3 regions of the Azotosporobacter soli genome follow, and region 1 is predicted to be linked to each of the others. Evidence: riboswitches for the same ligand, from Rfam matches in the RefSeq annotation. Region 1 holds a riboswitch; each other region holds the start of a gene.

Region 1 (5,867 bases):
AGCGACCTGCATGCTGATGGTGTTCATGCCGTCCAGGTTTAACGGCTGTACGATGAGCAGCTTAGAACCGACCAGAGATTCGTTTTTCGTCGGAGCGACTACGGTTCCGACAATTTTACCTAGCCACATGAAAATTCCTCCCGCAATACGGTATTAGAAATAGTGTTTGACTTTAAAAGGGCAATGTCCTATGTGGCGTTTTGTGTTAAGATAGGAATTTATTGCGCTGACCAGGCTGCTTGAAGAATCTCGGCCAATTCGACGGCGGAGCCCTGGCGCGGGTTGGTCAAGGCACAGACATCCTGAAGCGCGCTTGCGGCCAAATGTGGAATATCGGTCGGATCGAAACCTTTTACCGTCTTTATGCCGCAGGGGACATGGACGCTGTCAAGCAACGTCCGCAATGCGCCAAGCAGCACGGCGGCAATCGTTTCCGGCCTGCGGTCAGGCAGCGTCAAGCCCATCGCCATTGCGATGTCAGCATACTTTTCCGGCGCGGCCGTCAGGTTGAATGCGGTGACGAAAGCGAGCAGCATACCGTTCGCCAAGCCATGCGGCAGGTTGTATTTACCGCCTAACTGGTGGGCCAGCGCGTGAACGTAACCGAGACTGGCGTTGTTGAAGGCGATGCCGGCCAGGTATTCGGCGTAGACCATCATCTCACGCGCCTGTCGGTTATGGCCGTCCTGTACCGCGGTCGGCAAGTGACGGCTGATTAACTCAATCGCTTTTAAGGCTTTGCAATCGGTGACCGGCGTCGCATTCGTCGAAACATAAGCCTCGATCGCATGCGTCAGCGCGTCGATTCCGGTTGCGGCAGTCAGTCCCGGCGGCATATCAAGCATTAATTCAGCGTCGTTGACCGCGATGATCGGCGTCACGTGCCAATCGGTAATCGTCATTTTGCGCTGTTGGGCCGTGTCGGTGATGACGCAAAACCGTGTCAGTTCGCTGCCGGTGCCGGCGGTCGTGTTGACCGCAATCAAAGGCGCGGCTGGGTGGCTTGCCTTATTGAGGCCAACGTAATCCTGGATTTTGCCGCCGTTCGTTGCCAGAAGGCCGATCGCTTTGGCGCAGTCATGCGGCGAGCCGCCGCCGAACGAGATGAGAAAGTCGCAGCCGTTGTCGCGGTACAGCTTCAGACCATATTCTACCTGTTCGACGGTGGGGTTAGGCGAGACGTTGTCGTAAATGATGTAGAAAATGCCGGCCTGCTGCAGGATATCCGTCAACTTACAGGTCAGACCGCTGTCGACGAGAAATTTATCGCTGACAATAAAAGCTTTGCGAAATTTCATCGGCGTGACATATTTGATGATCTCAGGCAAGCAGCCTGTGCCGAGCAAACTGATCGGGGTCATAAAATATTCAAAAACGTTTGGCTTCATAAAGTGAACTCCTTCCTGTCCGCATGTGCGTATATACTTTGACACTAGCATTATCGAAGATATGCGGCAAGTGAATTTGGCGCGCTTGGCAATATGCTTTCACAAGAGAACAATGAATCGCTATCCGAATTGCGTATAAGAGCATATTATCGAAAGAAGGAAGTATCTTGTCAAGGGGAAGGAATAGACCGGCAGTGAGGAGAACTATCTCATAGCATAGGAATCGGGTTGTGCCGGAAGGAGGAATCGTGCTGGGAACGCTATGGACTGATTTTATAACGGGCTTTCAATTTTTTACGCGCATTCCGGTCGTCAGCCAGACGGAATGGTCGCTGGAAAGTTTTGGCCGCAGCGTCAAGATGCTGCCGTTTATCGGTGCGATCATCGGCTTGCTGCTGGGTGGCGGCGCTTATCTGCTGCAGCACTATGCGGGAGCGCCCGCGCATGTGCTGGCGGTTACATTGATTGTCGCGGAGATCATCATTACCGGAGGACTGCATTGCGACGGCTTTATGGATACGGCGGACGGCATCTTTTCCGGTCGCCCCAAGGAGCGGATGCTTGAGATTATGAAGGACAGCCGGGTGGGCGCGTTTGGCGCGATGGCCTTCGCACTGCTGATTTTAACGAAGTATTCTTTTTATCTCGATATCGATCCGGCGCTGCTGCCGTTTGCTTGTTTTGCTATGGCGATCGGCGGGAAAATGGGCCTTGTGGTGGCGGTCACTTCGTTTCCTTACGCCAGGCCCGAAGGTTTGGGCAAGATGTTTTTTCAGCATCATGACCGGCATGCGTTGCTGATTGCCGCAGTGCTGGCGGCGCTTCTCCTGGCTCCGTTCGGCGTCAGGGCGCTGGGCGGTGGAGCCGCAGCCTGCATAGCCGCTGTCATTGTCGGCCGCTATGTCAATGCGCGGCTGGACGGATTGACCGGCGATGTCTACGGTGCGGTCAATGAAGTGGCGCAACTGGCAGTACTGCTCGTGTTTTGCGTTAAGTAAGAAAGGGTGTAAGGTATGGGTGCGTCAACAAAAGTCATTCTGGTGCGGCATGGTCAGACCGATTGGAATCGGACGAAACGCTACCAGGGGCATAGCGATATTCCTTTGAATGAAACGGGACAAATGCAGGCAAAGCAGGTGGGAAAACGTTTGGCCTCGCTTCCGCTTCGGGCGGTGTACAGCAGTGATTTGACGCGCGCCGTTCAGACCGCAGCGGCGATTGCTTTGCCGCATGGTCTTACCGTCATGACGTGCGCGGCGTTTCGTGAACTGAACTTTGGCCTCTGGGAAGGTCTTACTTATGAAGAGATCATGGCCGGTTGGCCGGCCTGGCTTACGGCGATGTATGCGCGACCAAGCATAGGCTATGCGCCGCAGGGCGAAAGCTTTCCACTGGTGCAACTTCGCGCGCTGAAAGGACTCAACGCGTGCATTGCCGCGCATCCGGGCGAAACGATCGCGATCGTTTCGCATGGCGGCCCGCTGCGCACCTTGCTTTGCGCAGCGCTTGGCCTGCCGATTGATCAAGTCTGGTCGTTGAAACAGGATACGACGGCGGTGAACATCCTGGAATATAGCGAGGGTTTGCTGCAATTGGTGCTCTCGAATGACACGCAGCATCTGAAAGAGGATGCATAGGATTTTTCTTACCAGATCGTTGATTATCTTGTCGAGCGTTAGCGGCAGGCAGGAATGGCTTTGAGAAGGGCGAATTTGTTAAAGCAAAAGAGAATATGCCACCAAACAGGTGCCTCCTGTAAAAGGGAGGAGAATAGGGAAGTTCGGAAGGATGCCTTGCATCCTAAAACGACGCGGTCGCGCCACTGTAATCGGGGAGCTGCTCCTGTAATATGCCACTGGGAAACCGGGAAGGCGCAGGAACGCAATGAACTGAAAGCCAGGAGACCTGCCTGTATTGGCTGTCATCTACCCCCGCGCAAGGGGTAATGCCGGAAGGATGGGGTCGCTATATAGCCGCCTAGCCTTTTGGGCTGGGTGGTTTTTGTTTTGGAAAAAACAAAGGAGGAAGCGAAGATGGATTTTGAAACGCGGGTCAAGGAGTGGATCGATGGAGCGGCCAAGCCGGTAAACAGCTTAGGTCTGCTGGAAGAACATTTGAAGAAGATCGTCATGTCCTGGGGTGAGATCAAGCCGGAGTTGAAACCATACCACTTGGTCTTTGCCGCCGACAACGGCGTCGTGGAAGAGGGCGTTGCTCAAACGCCGCAGGAAGTCACATATTTACAGGCGCAGAACATGGTGGCAGGCAGAGCGACGATCAGCTGTTTTTGCCAAAGTAACCGGATTGATTATGGCGTTGCGGATGTGGGCATCAATTCGACGGAACCGTTTAGCGGCTTTCAGCGGAAAGTGGCGCTGGGAACGAAGAATTTTATCAAAGAAGAAGCAATGAGCCATAGCGAGTTCGATCAGGCTTGGCAGGCGAGTCAGAATCTGGTGCGCGAGCTGGTGCAAGAGCGCGGTTACAATATGCTTTCATTTGGTGAAATGGGGATCGGCAACACGACGACATCGGCTGCAGTCATGCATGGTCTGACCGGCATTCTGCCGGAGTTCGTCGTCGGTTACGGCGCAGGCGTTGAACGGACGGAACTGCTAAAACACAAACGCCAGATCGTTGCCAAAGGCGTTGCGCTGCATAAAGAAAAACTGCAAACGCCGCAGGAGGTCTTACGTTGTCTTGGCGGCTTTGATTTGGTTGCGATTTGTGCGGGCATGCTCGAGTGTGCGAAGCTACGGACGCCTTTTGTCATCGACGGCTTCATCACGGCTGTCGCGTATGCATGTGCTTCACGCATTGCGCCGGAAATCGAAAAGCATGCGATTCCGTCGCACATGTCAAAAGAACCGGGCATGGCTTACGCTCTTTTAATGGGAAACATCGTGTCCGACAGCGTCTTCATCCGCGCCAATATGGGGCTGGGCGAAGGAACGGGCGCAGTATTGATGGTATCAATCATGAAAACGATGCTATATACCATGCATCATATGGCTCGCTTTTCCGAACTGACGCCGCTTGAAATACCGGGAAACCGGACGGAAGTCGAAGTTCAAGAGAAAATTGTCGTAGTATAAGAAGATATTGCGAAATGCAGGGATTTGTCAGACGATTGGCTAATACTCCCTCAGTGCAGAGCAAAATATTCTTACATTGTTGCAAGAATAGCACACGCGAGGGAGTGATTTTCGGTGCGAGAAATCAGCCAGTTTGCGCTAGGAGACATTGTCAATACCGATGTACTGCAGGAGATTCAGGATAAGTTTTCTGAAACCACGGGCCTGGCCGCGGTCATTGTCGATCCGGAAGGAACGCCGATCACACGGACGAGCAATTTCACGCAACTTTGTCAGTACATCCGTTCAACGCCGAAAGGGATGGCGCGTTGTTCCGGCTGCGATGACAGCGGCGGACGCCGTTCCATCGACCTGCGAAAACCCATAGTCTATCGTTGCCATTCCGGCTTGACGGATCTGGCGGCGCCGATCATCGTGCAGGATCAGTATATCGGCGCGTTCCTGGCCGGACAGGTTGTCCTGTACCGCGAAGAGGGAGAAGACGTCAAAACGGAAATGTGCAAACGCGTCAGCGACCTGGAACTGGACGAAGCGGTGCTGAGCGAACTGTTCGACCGGGTCAGGGAAGTACAGGAGACGAATATCAAGGCGGCGGCCGATCTGATTTATATCATGGCCAATTATATAGTAGAGATCGGTGTGGCCAACATCGTACAGAAAAAACTGATGAAGGAATTGCAGGCCAAGGCGGAACTGGAAACGCTGCTGAAGGCGACGGAACTGAAGGCGCTACAGTCACAGGTCAATCCGCATTTTCTCTTTAACACGCTGAACACGATCGCCCGCTTGGCGATGCTCGAAGGCGCGACGCAGACGCAGGAAGTGGCGTATGCCTTATCGGATCTGTTGCGCAATAACCTGCGCGACATGGATCGTTTGCGGACCGTGGAGGAAGAGCTGAAATCAGTACAGGACTATCTGACGATCCAAAAAGTCCGCTTTGGCGAACGGATCCACTCTTCGATCCAGGTGGAACCGGAAATTTGGACGGCCAGGCTGCCGGCGTTGACATTGCAGCCGTTGGTGGAGAATGCGATCATTCATGGACTCGAGGGGCGGATCGAAGGCGGCGCGATTAAAATCAGCGGCCATTTGCGTGAGACGGACGTCTACCTGGAAATTAGCGACACCGGCGTCGGCGTAGAGGAAGGCAAGATTGCCGCGATTTTTCGCGAAGAAAAACGGCAGAAGAGCCAGGGGCAGACGACGGGCCTTGGCATCTTGAATGTACATAAACGAATCAAACATTATTTTGGCGGTCAATACGGCATCACGATGCAAAGTTGTCTCGGTAGCGGAACGACGATTGGCATTCGCCTGCCGTATCAGACGGAATAAAAAGGAGGGGTGAAGAGCGTGTATACGATACTGATTGTCGATGACG
Region 2 (5,867 bases), on a different contig from region 1:
TTGACGTTCACCGCCGGACAGCGTATTGACTAAACGCTCTGACATCGCATGAACTCCCGTTTGCCGCATTGCGTCATTCACAATGCCCGCGTCTCTTTCATCTCCACGACGCCACCAGCGTCGATGCGGATATCGGCCATATTCGACCAGATCGCGCACAGTCAGATCAGGCGGCGCAAGCGGACTTTGCGGCAAGACCGCCATTTCCTGCGCCAAGACGTTTCGCTTGATTGCACTGATATCACGTCCCGCAAAACAGATCGTACCGTTTTGCAGCCTAACGCTTCTTGAAAGAGCACGTAATAACGTGCTCTTTCCCGAACCGTTTGGGCCGACGATGGCAGTAATTGCTCCTTCCGGCAATTGGACACTCACCCGATCCAATATCTGCTGTTCGCCGAATCGCACGTCTATATTCTCACCATAGAGCAGATTCATTACGCTTCCCTCCTTAACAAATAGAGGAAAAACGGCGCACCAGCCAACGCCATAATGATCCCGACCGGAATCTCTACCGGCGAAAACAATGTACGCGCCGCCAAATCGCTCCAAGTCATCACCGCCGCGCCGAGGCAAGCCGACGCCGGAAGCAAATAGCGATAATCTGACCCAACCAACAGACGCGCGCCGTGTGGTACAATCAAGCCGACAAAGCCCAGCAAACCAACGACGCTGACGGCGCTGGCCGCTAAGAGGGCTGCCAGTGCCGTCAGCCAAAGACGTGACGCCTCCACTCGAATTCCAAGACCACGAGCCATTTCATCGCCGAGGCTTAGCAAGTTGAGACGCGAAGCCGCTGTCAGCGCTAACAAACAGCCAACTAGCGTATAAGGCCAAAGAAGTTCCACATGCGGCCAACTGCGTGCAGCCAAACCACCGACCATCCACATCAGCGCGCCATGAACCCGGTCGCTGAAAAAGACCAACAGCGAGGAAATCCCTGCATTCAGGAAAGCCGAAACGGCAACGCCGGCCAAAATGATCCGTGTCGGCTTAATGCTCCCCTTCCAGGCCAGCAAATAAATCAGCCCCGCTGCCGCCAACGCGCCAAGGAAGGCGACCGGCGTCACCAGATATTCTTGGTGAGGAAACAAGACCAAGATGATCACGCCAGCTAAACCAGCTCCCGATGAAACGCCGATAATATGAGGATCAGCCAACGGATTTCGCATAACGCCTTGCAGCAAAGCTCCGGCCAGCGAAAGATGAATACCGACTAAAATAGCGACTAACGCACGCGGCAATCGTATATTCCAGATAATTTGACTTTGATTGCCTGTCACTCCGTGGGAAAAAAGCGCATTGATAATTTCAGAATGACTAACGACAACTGCACCTTTGCTCAAACTGGCCACAAAGCCGCCTATGGCTATTACGACGAACAATCCGATCAGTAAAATCCGCCACTTCCGCCGCTCTTTATCGGGCATTTCCATATACCTCCGGATAGACCTCTTTTGCAAGATATTTTACCGCCTCCGGAAACTGTAGGCCCGGATTCAATTGAAACAATTCAGATGGCAAAAAGACAATCCTCCCATCTTTTACAGCCCGCAGCGAAGACCACGCCGGATTATCACTGACATCCTGACGCATCCGCTTTTCAATATCAGCCGTATTGCTTCCCATCGTCACTACCAAAACCAAATCAGGATCGCTCGCAACTAATTTTTCCAAACTGTATGGAGTCATATCACCGCCGGTTTCAATCGGCGATGAACCCGAGGCAATATTGCGCAGTTTCAATAGCGCTGCAATATTACCCGCAACGCTGTTCTCAAGCTCTACCGTAACACTCTTAGCCGTCGCATGCAAAATCACGATTTTTTTGCCCTGTTCCGGCAATTTATTCTGCACAGTTTTAAGCTGTTCTTCCATCGCACCGACCACAGCTTCGGCCTGAGTTTCACTGCCGGCAATTCTGCCGAGCAGAGCAATTTGACGTTTCAAATCATCATAAGTTTTAATCTTCAGCAGCAAAACCGGAATATGACTCCCTTCAAACAGGGGAACGAGCTTTTCGTGAATCCCCTGAAAACCAATGACAAGATCCGGTTTCAAGCCGAGTATCTGCTCCGTATTTACATTGTAGACATAGCCGATCTCCGGCAAATTTTCCGTGCCGGAAATCGGCGGCGCATTCCGAGAATTCGGCTTGCCAACCGCTTGTCCACCGGCAGCATACAACGTCTCCAACAAAGAGGTTGATAAAACAACAATGCGTTGCGGCCTTTGCTTCAGTTCAACCTGTCGCCCGCTGTCATCCGCGATGACAGCAAACGCATTCTTGTTTTCCGCCTGCTTTGCGCCACCGCACCCACCTACACCGATGACTACGAATAAAACGAGTAACAATGCCGTTTTTTTCATCCATATACTCATTTCACATTTTTCTCCCATCCACTTGAAATGGCAAAGGCCGGATATACTATCCGGCAACAAATGCAGGTCACTTATTCATTCAGCCTCGGTCAACGCATCACGTGCGTGTTGTATATACAGATTGCGAACCGCAACTCTTTCGCCCAAGCCTGTTTTCTCAAATTCAACCTCGAATCCTGCCGTACGCAGCTGATTCAACCAAGACTCCGCTTGCGCTCCGAGCATGTCCCTCAGCACATGGTCGCCGCAGACCAGCAGCAATGGCAACAGTTTCACCTTGCAAACACGTCGCTGCAACAAGAGTTTGATCGCATCGTCCAAGTTGGGATGACAATTCTCTTCTAATGCTCCAACGACCACTTGTTCACTACCCTTATCAAATTCTTGCTGGAGCCTCTCATATGCCGGATTTTCACGGTTGGGCGAGCCATGCCCCATCAAAAGTAATGCCTGCCCCTGCGCCAAATTCTCGATCTGCTCTTGCAGCGCGGCTACGAGTGCCGTATAATCTTCCGGTCTTTCCAATAATGGCCGACCGATTCGCAATGTCGCAAACATCCCCTTGCACCGTTCGAGGACCGCAATAACCTTATCTGAAAATTCTTGTCCTGCAGTAACATGCGTCACCTGGACTAAAACCTCTTGATAACCGTCTTGCTGCAATTGTTTTAATACTTCTTCCAGGCTCGGCGCTTCAATTCCTTCTGACGCAAGGCGTCGTCTGACAAATTGCGACGTAAAAACGCGGTAATGATCATATTGCGGAAAGGATTGACGCATATCTCTTTCAATACTTTCAATGCAGGTTTTTCGCGCAGAAGCAAGCGTAGTGCCAAAACTGACTACGACCATCGCTTTCGTCTGGCGTATCATGCGCCTCACTTCCTTCCGCCAATTATTATCTAGCCCAACGGATGTTTTTTCGCCAAAATTGTTGACAAGTAGTTGACTGATGTTTCATCCACTTCGTTCAAATCATAACTGATGACTTCATCCGGCAAACCGCATTTACTGACCATAACCGCGTTATCGCTGAAACCGTACTTTTTTAAGCCCGCTCTGATCTGCTTAAAATTTTTATACACCTTCATCAATACGACATTATCGGCAGTTTCCAAAATTTTGTCGAGTTCCTGCTCTTGCATTGTAGCCGGCACGATGCACATGACGTCATTGCCTTCCGCCAAAGGTAAACCCAATCGGCTTCCCATCGCGCAAAACGCAGGCACGCCAGGAATCGTTTCGATTGCAAAGCCGCAGTCTTTTAACAAACGATAAACATACATATACGTGCTAAAAAACATCGGGTCGCCCAGCGTCAGAAATACAACTTTCTTGCCTGCCTGCAATTGTTCGAGAATTGCGTTCTTATTATCTTCCCAAGCCAACGCTAATCGTTCGCTATCGTTAATCATCGGAAAGACAAGTTTTAACACTTCCACATCTTTTTTTAAATAGGGGCGTGCGATCGACAATGCCGTACTATCCTCTTTTTTCTCCGTTTTCGGCGCAATAATCACATCTGCCTCTTTAATGACTTCGACCGCTTTTAGCGTCAATAGTTGCGGATCTCCTGGGCCAACGCCCACACCATAAAATATACCAGCCATACTTGCCACCAATCCTTTCCTGCGTTTGCAAATGAAAAATCCCAACACAAGCGTGTTGGGAAATCGTACACAAAATGCCTGTACGAAATCCCCTCCCTATCGCTCGTAGGTAATAACGGTGATTGTCGTATAGGCAGTTCTCCTGGCTTTGGCTCATCGTTTCCCCAGCCCTTCCCAAAACCAAACGGCTTCAGTGGTACAACCTGGGTTCACTCCCCATTACAGTGGCGGGACCGCGCCGGAATCACACCGGTCTTCCCTATTAAGCCCCGTAGGGCACCTACACCTTATGCACTTATTTGTTATTGTACGTCATCGCAGCGTCCTTGTAAAGGCATGCCCCATCGTTTCTCCTCCAAAGATTACGTCGCTTTAGCAGATGCACACCTTTTCACCATTTTTGCACAATATCCTTGCTTGACAGATTTTACTTTCTCCCCATGTAAACCACATCTCGGACTTCGTTCACTTAAAAAGGAAAACAGACGGCAATGCCGTCTGTTTTCCTCAGACTGTAGACAAATCTCCACTCCCGCTAATGATATGATAAAATCATTAGCGGGAGTGATTTTATGTACGAGAAAAAAGATCGAAGTCAACAAAGCCAAATTGAATTCTTCTGCTTAGAAGATTTAGTACCGAAAGATCATATATTACGAGACATTGAACGAGCCATCGATTTTCGCTTCATCTACGACGAAGTCGACGGTTTATATAGCGACTCCGAACGAGGCAAACCAGGAATTGATCCGGTGAGTCTGTTTAAGATCGTACTGATTCAATACCTGTTCGGCATTCGTAGCATGCGTCAAACCATGAAAGAAATTGAAGTAAATATGGCTTACCGCTGGTTTATCGGATACGGCCTTACCGAAAAAGTCCCGCACTTTTCAACCTTCGGCAAGAATTATACCCGGCGTTTTCAAGGAAGCGATGTGTTTGAGCGGATCTTTATGCGCATCCTGTACGAAGCAGTAAACTGCGGTTTCATTGATGCAAGTTCCGTATTCATTGACGGAACCCATATCAAAGCACGAGCCAACAAAAAGAAAAGCGCAAAAGTGTTTGTGCCGATTCCGGCCAAGCAATATCAAGATGAACTGAATGCGGAAATTCAAGCCGATCGCGAAAACCATGGCAAGAAACGGTTAAAAGATAAAGACGACGATGAAAATCCGCCGCAAGGTAAAACCATCACGCAAAGTACGACGGATCCGGAAAGCGGCTTGTTTCATAAAGGCGAGCATGAAAAATGCTTTGCCTACGTAACCAACACGGCTTGTGACCGGCATAACTTCATATTAGGATACGAAGTCGCAGCGGGCAATGTTAATGACAGTCGATTGTTTGATGAACTGTATGAACGAGTCGTCAGTTATTTCCCTGAAACCGAAACCGTTGCCGTCGATGCGGGCTACAAAACGCCCTGGATTATGAAACAAATTATCGACAGTGGCCGAATTCCTGTCGTTCCCTACAAGCGTCCTATGACAAAAGAAGGGTTCTTCAAGAAATATGAATACGTATATGATGAATATTATGAATGCATGATTTGCCCTGGCAACCAGGCGCTTGGCTACAGTACGACGAATCGTGAAGGATATCAAGAATATAAAAGCGATGCAAAACAATGCAAAGTGTGTCCGCATTTAGAGCAATGCACGCAGAGCAAAGCGCATCAAAAGCAAGTCCAAAGGCATGTATGGGAATCCTATCTGGAACTTGCTGATGAGTATCGGCACATGCCGATATATCGCGATATTTACAAATTGCGCTCGCAAACAATTGAGCGTGTCTTTGCAGATGCAAAAGAAAAGCATGCAATGCGCTATACGCAACTGCGTGGCCTGCAGAAAGTGAAAATGCAGGTGACGC
Region 3 (5,867 bases), on a different contig from region 1:
CGGCCATCGCACAACTCGCAATAATGGATTCCATTACCGCGAAATTTTTCTTCTTCGGCAATCGGCAACTGACGTCGTTTTGATCCGGCTGCGATGATGAGCGCTTTCGCATGATAACGATACTTGTTGGTTTCGACGATTTTTTCCGCAGCACTCAGCTTTACGGAAACGACCGCATCCAGATCATCGATCACAGCGCCTGCTTCGAGACTTTGGCGCTGCATTCGTTCCGCCAGCTCCACACCTCCGACACTGGAAAAACCGGGGTAATTTTCAATCGCATAGGCATCGCGAATCTGACCGCCGACCAATTCATCTTCGATAATCAGCGTCTCCAGTTTTGCTCTGGCGCCGTAGATCCCTGCCGTCAAACCGGCGGCGCCGCCGCCGATAATCAGCAGTTCAATATTCTTATCTTGCTTTTTGCTTTGGTCCGCCATAGTATCACGCCCGCCCTTACAGTAATTTTTCTAACGCATCGGCCATCGCCGCCGGTTCGGTCGTCGGTTCAAATCGCTTCACTACATTGCCCTCGCGATCGATCACAAACTTGGTGAAATTCCATTTGATCGAATCGCCGACCAGCAGTTCGGGAAATTTTTCTGCCAAAAAGCCCTGCAGCATTTTTCCGTTTGGATGATTCATATCAAAGCCGCCAAATGCAATGCTGCTGCTCAGGTAGTTAAAGAGCGGCTGTGCAGACTCGCCTCTTACGTCGCCTTTGGCGAAGAGAGGGAACGATACGCCGTAATTCAACTGGCAGAAATTTTTCACTTCCTGATCGCTGCCGGGTTCCTGTTCGGCAAATTGATTCGAGGGAAAGCCGAGGATCTCGACGCCCTGCTCTTTATATTGCTGGTACAGTTTTTCCAAACCTTCATACTGCGGCGTGAAGCCGCATTTGCTGGCCGTATTGACAATGACCAGCACCTTGCCCTTGTATTCCTGCAAGGAAACTTCCTTGCCCTCAATCGTTTTTACTTTAAAATCATATACGTTCATTTTGCGCCTCCAACGTTTTATTTTTATCTTGTGTACAATTTAATCTTATGACATTAATTCTTTTTTGTCAATAATAATTATTAAATAATAGGACGATAAGTTTTCTGTAAACTTATCGTCCTATTATTTAACTGCTCTTTTTCCCGCTCATGCTAAAGAGCGAATACGGATGCTCCGTACCATTTTCCAGCTTCTTTTTGCCGTGATAAAACGTCTTCGCTTTCACCTCAGAAAAGCCGACCTTTTCCAGAACCGCTTTGAGCCCTGTCTGCTGAAAGCCGTGATAGCCGGAAAAATTTTCTTCCTGCCGATGAAAGCTTCCGTCGTCTTCATCCAAGTCGACAATGCAAAGGCTGCCGCCAAAACGGAGCAAGCGCGCCAGCGTAGTGAGCGTTTTCAGAAGATCGCTTGCATGGTGCAGCGCCATCGACGTATAAATAAGATCGAAGCCTTCGCCCGGCGCTTCGATGCTTTCGATTGCCGCGCAGCAGGCCCGGATGTTTCCTTGTTTGCGCTGCGCAATCTTTTCCTGCAGCTTTGCAATCATCGCTGCCGACGGATCGACGCACCAGATCTCAGCCAGCGAATCCGCCAGTTCAAAACTGATCAAGCCGGTTCCTGCGCCGAATTCGAGCGCTTTCAGTTCGCCCTGCAAGCTGACGCTACGGCGGATTTCCCCGGCAATGACCGCCGCCCGTTCCAGTCGTTGCGGCGTGTCCCAGTTTGCCGCCTCTTTGTTGAAATCCATGTTCATCCCGCCTTTCTTCCCTTACCTGATTCCGCACAGCGCCGTCCGGCTCCTGCTTTTGCAAAATACGTTTATCGTCAAAAACCCGCAGCAGGCGGATCAAATCCTTTTGCTGCGGGTTTTCCCTTGGTTTTTTAGCTATTTTCCTTAACGGCCAGGTTTTGCTTCAGCGCGCCGGGGCCGTCTTCGGCAACGGCGACCTGCGCATCGCCGAACGTTTTCATATCGTTTAACATATGCAGCGACGCATCGAGTAGCGCCATGCCCAGCGCAGCGCCGCAGCCGCCCTGAAAGCGCAGGTCAAGTTTCAGATACGCCGGCAGACCGAGCTGCATCAGCGCTTCGCCGTGCGCGCCGTGCGGCGAAAGATGAGACGCCATCAAATACGCTTTGCTTTGCGGCGCCAGTTTGAGCGCGAGCAGCGCGGCGGCCGCGGTGACGAGATCGTCGATGATGACGACGGAACGGCTGGCGGCGGCGCCGATGATCACGCCGACCAAAGCGGCAATCTGTCCGCCAGCGTGTTCATAAAGCAACGTAAGCGCATCCGACGTTTCACTCTTGCTGTGGGCAATGACCTCTTCTGCCGTTCTGTAGTCTTTCGTCAGCGCGCCAAGACCGATGATGCGTTGCCCGTTATCCGCCAGACTTTCGGCCAGATCGATCCCGGCGTGAAGCGCCGCGATGGTCTCTTGCGACGCAAGGCTTTGCTCCTTCGCTGCCGCGACGATAAGCTCCGCCCCGGCATGCTGCGCAAAACGGCGCGCAATCACCACATCTTCCTCTACGCTATCCGCTTCGCAGAGCAGCACTACGCTTTTTTTCAGATTTCGCGGCCTTGGCTGAGCGGTCACGCCTGCCAATTGCAGTGCGATATGTTCAAAGTGATGCAGACTGGCCAGCGGTTTCGTCAGATTGTCCAGGCGCAGTTGGCACGCCTGCATCGCCGCTTCATCCAGCGCTTCGATTTGCGCGATCCGTTCCGCCAAAGAACGCTTGCTTCTTTGCGTTTCGTTTTCCTCCGGCAGGGAGCTTAACGGCGCTTTTTCCAATAACGAAACCGACAGTTTGATCATATCCATGACGATCGACGCGCCGATCGCTTCGCCGAGCCTCACGCCCATATCGACGCAGGCATCGAGACCCAAATGGCGCAGTGCGATGCGATGCGCCGGCTCGCCCGAAAGGTGCGAGGCAAACATGTACTCTTTCGCGAGCGGATGTATGGCCTGTGCAATCAGCGCAGCCGCCGTGGTATTGAGTCCGTCGAGCACGACGGCGCACCGGTTGGCCGCGCAGCCCAGCACGACGCCGGCCAGCGCGCCGATTTCAAAACCGCCTACTTTAGCCAAGACATCGAGTCCGTCCGTCGGATCGGGGTTGTTCACCATCAGCGCACGCCGAACCAGTTCCATTTTCACCTGCAGACGGCTGTCGGAAATGCCGGTGCCCCGTCCGGTAACGATTTCCGGCGCAAGCGCGAGAAAAGCCGCCACAATCGTCGCACTGCACGTTGTATTGCCGATCCCCATTTCTCCGAGGCTGAAGCAGCGGTAGCCTTTTGCCGCCTGTTCATTGACGAGCGCAATTCCGCTTTCCAGAGCCTGAACGGCCTGCTCTTTCGTCATCGCCGCTCCTTCACTGAAATCCTGCGTACCGTACGCTATTTTTCGCTGCAAAAGGCCCGGCACATGGGATAAGTCGCCGGCCACACCCATGTCCATTACGACCATGTCGGCGCCGCAAAAATTAGCGAATGCATTTGCGCTGGCCCCTTTTGACACCAGATAATTTTCCGTCATCCCCATTGTCGTCTCAATCGGATACGCGCTGATGCCGCGCTTTGCGACGCCATGATCGGCCGACGCGATCACCATGCAGTTTTTCGGCGCTTGGGGTGCAGCGCTTCCTGTTACTGCGGCGTATTGTTCGAGCATCGCACCTAAACGTCCTAAACGCTCCGGCGCACGAATTGCTTGCGCCAGTTTTTCTCGGACGCATTCTTTTATCGCCTCATCCGGTGCAACGATTCTCGCCAATGCTTCTTCTAATATTTTCATAACGCAACCTCCAAAATCATCAATAAGAATAGTGCTATTCGTCAGGCGCAGTCGAAAAAAAGAAAAGACTTTTTTGGACGTCATGCCAAAAAAGCCTTCTTATTCCACGAAGGGTAAATAAACAAACAAGGCAGGTCTCCTGGCTCCCGCTTCATCGCCGTCTTGCGCCTTCCCCTTTCGAGTGGCATTGCAAGGGCTCTTGCGGTACAGTGGTGGGCCCGCGCCTACGCATGACAACTGTCTCTGCTCAGACTTCCCTATTCTCCGCCCGAAGGCGGCACCTTGACCGTATACTCTATTTATTTATCGTTATTGTAGCAAGATGTCCAGCATACGTCAACTGTTTACCTACATCATCCTTTTTCTGCACGCAAGACTCAGCTCAGAACCGCACGCTTCACTGCCCCTGCCCAATGTTCCGGAACGATTCATGCACCTTTGCAAACGCAGCAAGAATTTCCGGGTCGAAGTGTTCCGGTTTCGTCCGCCCGTCGCCGTCTAAAATGATCTGCAGCGCTTCTTCATGCGAAAAGCCTTTCTTGTACGGACGCACACTGATCAATGCGTCATAGATGTCCGCCAACGCCATCAAACGCGCGCCGAAAGGGATTTCTTTCCCTTTAAGGCCATGCGGATAACCGCTGCCATCCCATTTTTCATGATGAAATTCCGCGATCTCTCCGACCAAGCCGAGAAAGGAGTTGTGCCCGATCGCCTGTTCCGCGCGCCGGATGATCAATCCGCCCACCAAAGTATGCTTTTTCATTTCTTCGAATTCTTCGGCCGTCAGAGGGCCCGGTTTTTGCAGGATCGCATCCGGCACGGCAATCTTACCGATGTCATGCAGCACCGCTGACTGGCAAAGCAGCTGCTTGCGCTCGACCGACATCTTCGCTTCTTCATTATCAAGCACGGTCAGCAAAACGCTGACATATTCCTGCGTGCGCTGCGTGTGCGCGCCGGTTTCCGTATCCCGAAACTCGCCGAGCACCGCCATACAACCAATGATCGCTCTCTTCGTCGCTTCCAGTTCACCGGTTCGCAAGGCAACCAGCTCTTCCAGCGAATCGTGATAACGTTTCAATTCCAGATGATTGCGAACGCGCGCCTTGACCATCGCCAGATTATAAGGTTTTATGATGTAGTCTACCGCGCCAAGGCTCAGCCCCTTCGCCTCATCCGCTTCGTCGGTGAGCGAGGTCAGAAAGATGATCGGAATATGGCGGAAGTCCTTATTTTTCTTCAAACGCTGGCAGACTTCGTAGCCGCTGAGTCCGGGCATGACGATATCGAGCAGAATCAAATCCGGCTGTGCCTCACCCACTGCCAGCAGTGCCGTTTCTCCATCCAACGCGACGCTGATCTCATAGTCATCCCCCAGCGCCTCGACCAAAATATCGACGTTCACTTCCGAGTCTTCCACAATCAAGATTTGCGACCGTTTTCTCATTTCCATTTCAATCCCCCGCTTCCCCCGTGCAATCCGCCAACAATTCGCTCGCGCGGCGTAAATGGCGCAGCGCTTCCGCAAAGCGATAATGCTCCGCTTCTTCGCCGAGTTCTTCGATTTCGCGCTGCGCCGACTGCGGCCAGCGCTTTGCCTTTAGCTTTTCGATCAGTTCCCGGCAGGGTTTAGGCTGACGCCGCTGCAAGAAAGGTTCGAGTTCTTTAAGCAGCAAGCTAAGTTCCGCCTGGTCACCGACCGGCGAGGCAAGCGGCTGGCTTTCTTCCTGTTGCGCAAAAAAATCGCGCAGCGCCGTTTTCAAACACTCTTGCTCCTGAATAAAACTCCCCAGCGCGTCCTGATAATCCGTTTGCCGATTGAGCGCCGTTTCCAGTTCAGCGGCCGCCTTTTGCACGCGCGTTGCGCCCAGATTGCCGGAAACGCCCCTGACGCTATGCACCAAATGCACGGCAAGCTGCCAATCTGCATTCTCCAAAGCAGCGCGCAGCTGATTCGCCGTTTCGTTGTATTGTTCAAGATATTTTTGCAAAAGCCGTATATACATGCTTTCATTGCCGTCGAGCAATTGCAAGGTCGCTGCCGCATCAATCCC

The links. Region 1 has a riboswitch for cobalamin ahead of QTL79_RS13405 (nicotinate-nucleotide--dimethylbenzimidazole phosphoribosyltransferase). Riboswitches for the same ligand answer to the same signal wherever they lie in the genome.
Region 2: another riboswitch for cobalamin. It lies ahead of cobI (precorrin-2 C(20)-methyltransferase); the one in region 1 lies ahead of QTL79_RS13405 (nicotinate-nucleotide--dimethylbenzimidazole phosphoribosyltransferase).
Region 3: another riboswitch for cobalamin. It lies ahead of cobT (nicotinate-nucleotide--dimethylbenzimidazole phosphoribosyltransferase); the one in region 1 lies ahead of QTL79_RS13405 (nicotinate-nucleotide--dimethylbenzimidazole phosphoribosyltransferase).

Annotation. Positions count from the first base shown of each region.
Region 1 covers NZ_JAUAOA010000017.1:35,355-41,221, reverse strand. The annotation lists gene QTL79_RS13425 (EutN/CcmL family microcompartment protein) at 1-129, opposite strand, end outside; gene QTL79_RS13420 (iron-containing alcohol dehydrogenase) at 219-1,388, opposite strand; gene cobS (adenosylcobinamide-GDP ribazoletransferase) at 1,637-2,386, shown strand; gene QTL79_RS13410 (histidine phosphatase family protein) at 2,402-3,025, shown strand; cobalamin riboswitch at 3,116-3,315, shown strand; gene QTL79_RS13405 (nicotinate-nucleotide--dimethylbenzimidazole phosphoribosyltransferase) at 3,422-4,483, shown strand; gene QTL79_RS13400 (sensor histidine kinase) at 4,598-5,821, shown strand; gene QTL79_RS13395 (response regulator transcription factor) at 5,840-5,867, shown strand, end outside.
Region 2 covers NZ_JAUAOA010000009.1:97,642-103,508, forward strand. The annotation lists gene QTL79_RS10310 (ABC transporter ATP-binding protein) at 1-438, opposite strand, end outside; gene QTL79_RS10315 (FecCD family ABC transporter permease) at 438-1,430, opposite strand; gene QTL79_RS10320 (ABC transporter substrate-binding protein) at 1,420-2,382, opposite strand; gene QTL79_RS10325 (sirohydrochlorin cobaltochelatase) at 2,458-3,255, opposite strand; gene cobI (precorrin-2 C(20)-methyltransferase) at 3,285-3,992, opposite strand; cobalamin riboswitch at 4,108-4,291, opposite strand; gene QTL79_RS10335 (IS1182 family transposase) at 4,565-5,867, shown strand, end outside.
Region 3 covers NZ_JAUAOA010000027.1:30,144-36,010, reverse strand. The annotation lists gene QTL79_RS16490 (NAD(P)/FAD-dependent oxidoreductase) at 1-440, opposite strand, end outside; gene QTL79_RS16485 (glutathione peroxidase) at 457-1,002, opposite strand; gene QTL79_RS16480 (class I SAM-dependent methyltransferase) at 1,130-1,750, opposite strand; gene cobT (nicotinate-nucleotide--dimethylbenzimidazole phosphoribosyltransferase) at 1,885-3,810, opposite strand; cobalamin riboswitch at 3,923-4,110, opposite strand; gene QTL79_RS16470 (HD-GYP domain-containing protein) at 4,208-5,266, opposite strand; gene QTL79_RS16465 (response regulator) at 5,268-5,867, opposite strand, start outside.